Linked DNA regions of Noviherbaspirillum saxi. The protein of the gene in region 1 interacts with the protein of each later gene in a pairwise test. Links are inferred from orthologs where the notes say so. Each region holds a gene or a part of one and is shown in the gene's direction. Other genes may lie near its edges.

Region 1 (3,252 bases):
ACTTCAAGATGGAAAAGTCGCATATCGACCGCCGTGTCGAACAGATGAAGGCCGAAGGCGTGACGTTCCGCACCAGCGTTTTCGTTGGCAAGGATTTCCCATCCAATGTCTATAACTGGGCCAAGGAAACTGTCTCGACTGAACAGTTGAAGAAAGATTTCGACGCGATCGTCATCGCCGGCGGCGCGGAAACCCCGCGCGACCTGCCGGTTCCCGGCCGCGAACTGAAGGGCGTGCACTATGCAATGGAATTCCTGCCGCTGCAAAACAAGGTCAATGCCGGCGACAAGCTGAAAGACCAGATCATGGCGACCGGCAAGAACGTCATCGTGATCGGCGGCGGCGATACTGGTTCCGACTGCGTCGGCACATCCAATCGTCACGGCGCCGCATCGGTGGTGCAATTCGAACTGCTGCCGCAACCGCCGGAAGAAGAGAACAAGCCGCTGGTCTGGCCATACTGGCCGACCAAGCTGCGCACCTCGTCTTCGCACGAAGAAGGTTGCGACCGCGACTGGGCAGTCGCCACCAAGCGTCTCGAAGGCAAGAATGGCAAGGTCGAAAAACTGATCGCTGCCCGCGTCGAATGGAAGGACGGCAAGATGCAGGAAGTGCCGAATTCCGAATTCGAACTGAAGGCCGACCTGGTATTGCTGGCCATGGGCTTTGTATCACCGGTGCAGCAGGTGCTGGATGCGTTCGGCGTCGACAAGGATGCGCGTGGCAATGCCAAGGCGACAACCGACGGCGACGGCTGCTACAAGACCTCGGTGGACAAGGTATTTGCCGCCGGCGACATGCGTCGCGGCCAGTCGCTCGTGGTCTGGGCGATCCGTGAAGGCCGTCAGTGCGCAAAAGCGGTCGATGAATACCTGATGGGATCATCGGTTCTGCCCCGATAAGCTATATTTATTGCAAAAAGCCCGCCTGATCGAAAGATTTGGCGGGTTTTTTTGTGGCTTTTTATCTGACTCTTGGGTTAGTTCAAAAGTGCGATTGCACTTTCTGCACTACAATCTCGTCTTTGCGTAAAAAGTTCGTGTTGTGCCTAACCTTGTCGAAATCCGTGACCTGCATTTCTCCTATGGCCCCCGTCCTATCCTGTCGGGACTCCAGATGGATTTCCCGCGCGGGAAGGTCGTCGCGGTCATGGGCGGCTCCGGCTCCGGGAAAACCACGATCCTGCGCCTGATCGGTGGGCAAATTGCCCAGCAACGGGGTACTGTTACCGTTGACGGCGAAGCTGTCAATCCACGCAAGACCGATGCGCTTTATGCATTGCGGCGCAAGATGGGCATGTTGTTTCAGCATGGTGCGCTGTTTACCGATCTCTCGGTATTTGAAAATGTCGCTTTCCCGCTGCGCGAGCATACGCGCCTGCCGGAAGAGCTGATCCGCGACCTGGTACTGATGAAATTGCATGCAGTCGGATTGCGCAACGCGGCGCAGTTGAAGCCATCGGAAATATCCGGCGGCATGGCGCGCCGGGTCGCACTGGCGCGTGCCGTCGCGCTGGATCCGCAATTGATCATGTACGACGAACCATTTGCCGGCCTCGATCCCATTTCCATGGGAGTGACGGCGAACCTGATTCGGCGGTTAAATAATGCACTGGGCTCGACTTCGATCGTCGTGTCGCATGATGTGCATGAAACCTTCCTCATTGCCGACTATGTGTATTTTCTGTCGCAAGGGAAAATCGTTGCACACGGGACGCCGGCGCAGATGCAGGCTTCGGACGATCTCTACGTAAAGCAGTTCGTGCATGCGGAAGCCGATGGTCCGGTGCCATTCCATTATGCAGGCCGTTCGCTCGCAGAGGATTTGCAGCTGGGGCAGCCGCAATGATAGTCGACCTGATTGCGGGGCTCGGGCGCCGGGTGCGTGAATCGGTCAGCAATGTTGGCTTTGCTGCACGCTCATTTCTTGCCGTGCTTGGCGCGTCCGGCGGCATGCTGCGGCGACCTCGGCTGGTCACCGACCAGATTCATTTCATTGGCAATTATTCGCTGGTGATTATTGCCGTGTCGGGCCTGTTCGTCGGCTTTGTGCTTGGGCTGCAAGGGTATTACACTTTGAATCGCTACGGCTCCGAGCAGGCCCTGGGCTTGCTGGTAGCCCTGTCGCTGACACGCGAACTCGGTCCCGTGGTCACCGCCTTGTTGTTTGCCGGGCGCGCAGGGACTTCGCTGACGGCGGAAATCGGTTTGATGAAGGCTGGCGAGCAATTGTCGGCGATGGAAATGATGGCGGTCAATCCCATGCAGCGGGTGATCGCGCCGCGTTTTTGGGCAGGTGTGATCGCCATGCCGGTATTGGCCGCGATTTTCAGTGCGGTCGGCATCCTCGGCGGCTACATCGTCGGCGTTCAGTTGATCGGCGTCGATGAAGGCGCATTCTGGTCGCAGATGCAGGCCGGCGTCGATGTATGGAAAGACATCGCCAACGGTGTGATCAAAAGCGTGGTGTTCGGATTTGCGGTAACGTTCATAGCATTGTTCCAGGGTTACGAAGCGCAACCGACACCGGAAGGCGTTGCCCGAGCGACAACACGCACAGTCGTCATCGCATCACTGACAGTCTTGTGGCTGGACTTTCTGTTGACGGCCCTCATGTTCAATTGAACAGTTGCTGCAGAAGGAACCATCGTCATCCGGTGGTCACCTAGTAAATATATAACCTTTCACGGTATGAAACCCCGCTACAGGTTTCACGACATATAGTTAGAGTAAGCTTCATGCAACGTAAATCATTAGACCTGTGGGTCGGCATGTTCGTCTTGTTAGGCGCAGCGGCACTGGTATTTCTGGCTCTCAAAGCCGGAAACATGAGTTCGCTTTCGTTTGCGCAGACCTATGCCGTCACCACGAAGTTCGACAATATCGGTGGCCTCAAGCCGCGCGCGCCGGTTAAGAGTGCCGGCGTCGTGGTCGGTCGCGTGGCCGACATCCGCTTTGATGACAAAAGTTTTCAGGCGATTGTCACCCTTGACCTGGAAAACACTTACAAATTTCCCAAGGACACCTCGGCGAAGATTCTGACCGCCGGATTACTGGGTGAACAATATATCGGCCTTGAGGCCGGCGGCGACACCAATAATCTGGCTGCCGGCGATCGTATCAAAATGACACAATCTGCAGTCGTACTGGAAAATCTGATCAGTCAGTTTCTTTACAGCAAAGCTGCAGAAGGAAAGGATGGCGACAAGTAATGAGGTCCGCCCTGAAAATAAAAATCAGTATACTTGCTGCG
Region 2 (3,179 bases), 2.1 Mb from region 1 along the record:
TTTATTTAAATCAAAGATTCGACGATCTTCCGAGTCCGGCGCCTATCCGCCATTAAAATGGGGCCCGCCGCGCATCCATGCGATCTTTTTCCCAAAATTCATTCCTGCCTGTTCGCATTTCTGCGCCAGCGCCCGGCCGGTTTGAGATGACATGAAAACAGCCGCTCTTGAAAAAACAAATTGTCGCCCATATACTTAGCACTCGTTAGGGGAGAGTGCTAACAATTTCCTCTAGCCTACCAATTTTTCCAGTGCGGTCATGCTGCACGGTGAAATACGCTTTGCAGCACACTAGCCGCAAACAATTATAACTTATTGATTTTTAAGGAGTTTGTATGAACCTTCGTCCATTGCACGATCGCGTCATCGTCAAGCGCCTCGACCAGGAAACCAAGACTGCGTCCGGCATCGTTCTCCCGGAAGCCGCTGCGGAGAAGCCGGATCAGGGCAAAATCCTCGCTGTAGGCAACGGCAAGATCCTCGAAGATGGCAAAGTTCGCGCGCTGGAAGTCAAAGTCGGCGACGTAGTCCTGTTTGGCAAATACTCCGGCCAAACCGTGAAAGTCGAAGGCGACGAACTGCTGGTGATGCGCGAAGAAGACATCATGGCCGTTGTCCAGAAGTAATACAGATATCCAAACAATCATATTAAGGAGTATCGAACATGGCAGCTAAAGACGTAGTATTCGGCGATGCCGCCCGTGCCAAGATGGTTGAAGGCGTCAACATTCTTGCTAACGCCGTTAAAGTCACCCTCGGCCCGAAAGGCCGTAACGTAGTGCTGGAGCGCTCCTTCGGCGCCCCGACCGTCACCAAGGACGGCGTTTCGGTCGCGAAAGAGATCGAACTGAAAGACAAGCTCATGAACATGGGCGCCCAGATGGTCAAGGAAGTCGCTTCCAAGACATCTGACAACGCTGGTGACGGTACAACTACCGCTACCGTGCTGGCCCAGGCAATCGTCCGCGAAGGCATGAAATATGTCGCCGCCGGCATGAACCCGATGGACCTCAAGCGCGGCATCGACAAGGCAGTGACTGCCACCGTCGAGCAGCTCAAGAACATCGCCAAGCCCTGCACCACTTCCAAGGAAATCGCCCAGGTTGGCGCCATTTCCGCCAACTCCGACGCATCCATCGGCGACCGTATCGCTGAAGCCATGGAAAAAGTCGGCAAGGAAGGCGTTATCACCGTTGAAGATGGCAAGTCCCTGAACGACGAACTCGACATCGTCGAAGGCATGCAGTTCGACCGCGGCTACCTGTCCCCGTACTTCATCAACAATCCTGAAAAGCAAGTCGCTGTTCTGGAAAACCCGTTCATCCTGCTGTTCGACAAGAAAATCTCGAACATCCGTGACCTGCTGCCGGTACTGGAGCAAGTTGCCAAGGCTGGCCGTCCGCTGCTGATCATCGCTGAAGACATCGAAGGCGAAGCGCTGGCAACTCTGGTGGTCAACAACATCCGTGGCATCCTGAAGACTTGCGCCGTCAAGGCTCCTGGCTTCGGCGACCGCCGCAAAGCCATGTTGGAAGACATCGCCATCCTGACCGGTGGACAAGTGATCGCTGAAGAAGTCGGCCTGACTCTGGAAAAAGCCACGCTGACCGATCTCGGCCAAGCCAAGCGTATCGAAATCGGCAAGGAAAACACCACGCTGATCGACGGCGCCGGTGAACATCCCGCTATCGAAGCGCGCGTCAAGCAGATCCGCGTTCAGATCGAAGAAGCGACTTCCGACTACGACCGTGAAAAGCTGCAAGAACGCGTTGCCAAGCTGGCAGGCGGCGTTGCAGTGATCAAGGTTGGCGCTGCAACCGAAGTTGAAATGAAAGAGAAGAAGGCACGTGTCGAAGACGCATTGCACGCAACCCGTGCCGCCGTTGAAGAAGGCATCGTTCCTGGCGGCGGCGTTGCCCTGCTGCGTGCTCGTGCAAACATCACCGTGAAAGGCGACAACGCCGATCAGGAAGCTGGTATCAAGATCGTTCTGCGCGCTATCGAAGAGCCGCTGCGCATGATCGTGTCCAACGCCGGTGAAGAAGCTTCGGTCGTTGTCAACAAGGTTCTGGAAGGCAAGGGTAACTTCGGTTACAACGCTGCCAACGGCACCTATGGCGACATGGTTGAAATGGGCGTGCTGGATCCGGCCAAGGTCACTCGTTCGGCACTGCAAAACGCAGCGTCGATCGCAGGCCTGATGCTGACCACAGACTGCACCGTGTCCGAACTGGTTGAAGACAAGCCGGCTGGCGGCGCAGGCATGGGCGGTATGGGTGGCATGGGCGGTATGGGCGGCATGGACGGCATGATGTAATTTTTACCGGCCGGCGAAGGGCAGCAATGCCTTTCGCAGTCCTGTAGACGCTAAAGAAAGGCCCGCGAGACATTGTCTGGCGGGCCTTTTGTCTTATGCGTTCGACACGTGTCGGGCAACAAATACCTGCGCGATAATCCGACAATCCCTATGACGGTCAGCGGGCGAACAATTCGACGTCTGGAAGATTGGTCATCACCTCTTCCACGGTCGCATGGGTAGTCAATGCGTGTATGACCACCGGCAGCGGCTCGGGCCAGATTTCGGGCAAATCATGCTCCGCCTCGTGCAGTATCGGAAATGCCAGTTGTTCCTTGGGAGGACAAAACATGGCGTTGACGCCCGCCTTGTTGCCCCGCGCATCGATACGGTACCAGCCGTAGTCTTTCAGATAAACCGCATTCAATCCATGCAGGCAGAACGGAGGACGGTCGTCGGCAATGGTCAGGCGTTGATAGCACAGTCCGGCCGGGATGCCATTTGCTCGCAACAAAGCGGCCAGCAGATGGCTCTTGGCATAGCAATATCCGGTTCCGTGCATCAGCACGTCGGATGCGGTACAGGTGACCGGATTGAGTCTGTAATCCCAGCTGTGCTTGATGCCATCACGGACAAACTCGAAGCAGCGCTCGGCAATGTCATGGTCGGACTGCGCATCGGCGGCAAGCTGCTCGGCCTTAAGCCTGATCGATGGATGATGCCAGTCGATATGTTCCGACGATGCAAGAAATACCTTCATGCCTTATTCTCGTGGGTGGGTGAACCGGGTATGTATTGAATGCCTATTTCTTCCAGCCCGGCTCACGTTTTTCAATGAAGGCTTGCACGCCTTCCAGCGCCGCTTCATCCATCATATTGCAGG

What was found.
Region 2: the proteins of D3871_RS14980 (region 1) and groL interact in binary tests that used the Escherichia coli proteins (3 or more experiments, as listed by UniProt). The link is inferred for Noviherbaspirillum saxi from one-to-one orthologs.

What each region holds. Positions count from the first base shown.
Region 1 is NZ_QYUO01000001.1:3,162,760-3,166,011, reverse strand. What follows is about bases 17-2,946. They hold D3871_RS14980 (ABC transporter ATP-binding protein), read left to right. Parts: upstream 17-1,044; coding sequence 1,045-1,848; downstream 1,849-2,946. Other genes in these bases: mlaD (outer membrane lipid asymmetry maintenance protein MlaD), read left to right, coding at 2,738-2,946; mlaE (lipid asymmetry maintenance ABC transporter permease subunit MlaE), read left to right, coding at 1,845-2,624; D3871_RS14985 (glutamate synthase subunit beta), read left to right, coding at 17-902. Outside these bases: more of D3871_RS14985, read left to right, coding at 1-16; more of mlaD, read left to right, coding at 2,947-3,211; D3871_RS14965 (MlaA family lipoprotein), read left to right, coding at 3,211-3,252. UniProt on the Escherichia coli protein: Part of the ABC transporter complex MlaFEDB, which is involved in a phospholipid transport pathway that maintains lipid asymmetry in the outer membrane by retrograde trafficking of phospholipids from the outer membrane to the inner membrane.
Region 2 is NZ_QYUO01000001.1:1,030,060-1,033,238, reverse strand. The notes cover bases 134-2,990. They hold groL (chaperonin GroEL), read left to right. Parts: upstream 134-664; coding sequence 665-2,317; downstream 2,318-2,990. Other genes in these bases: D3871_RS04985 (transglutaminase-like domain-containing protein), read right to left, coding at 2,475-2,990; groES (co-chaperone GroES), read left to right, coding at 336-626. Outside these bases: more of D3871_RS04985, read right to left, coding at 2,991-3,056; D3871_RS04980 (enoyl-CoA hydratase), read right to left, coding at 3,100-3,179.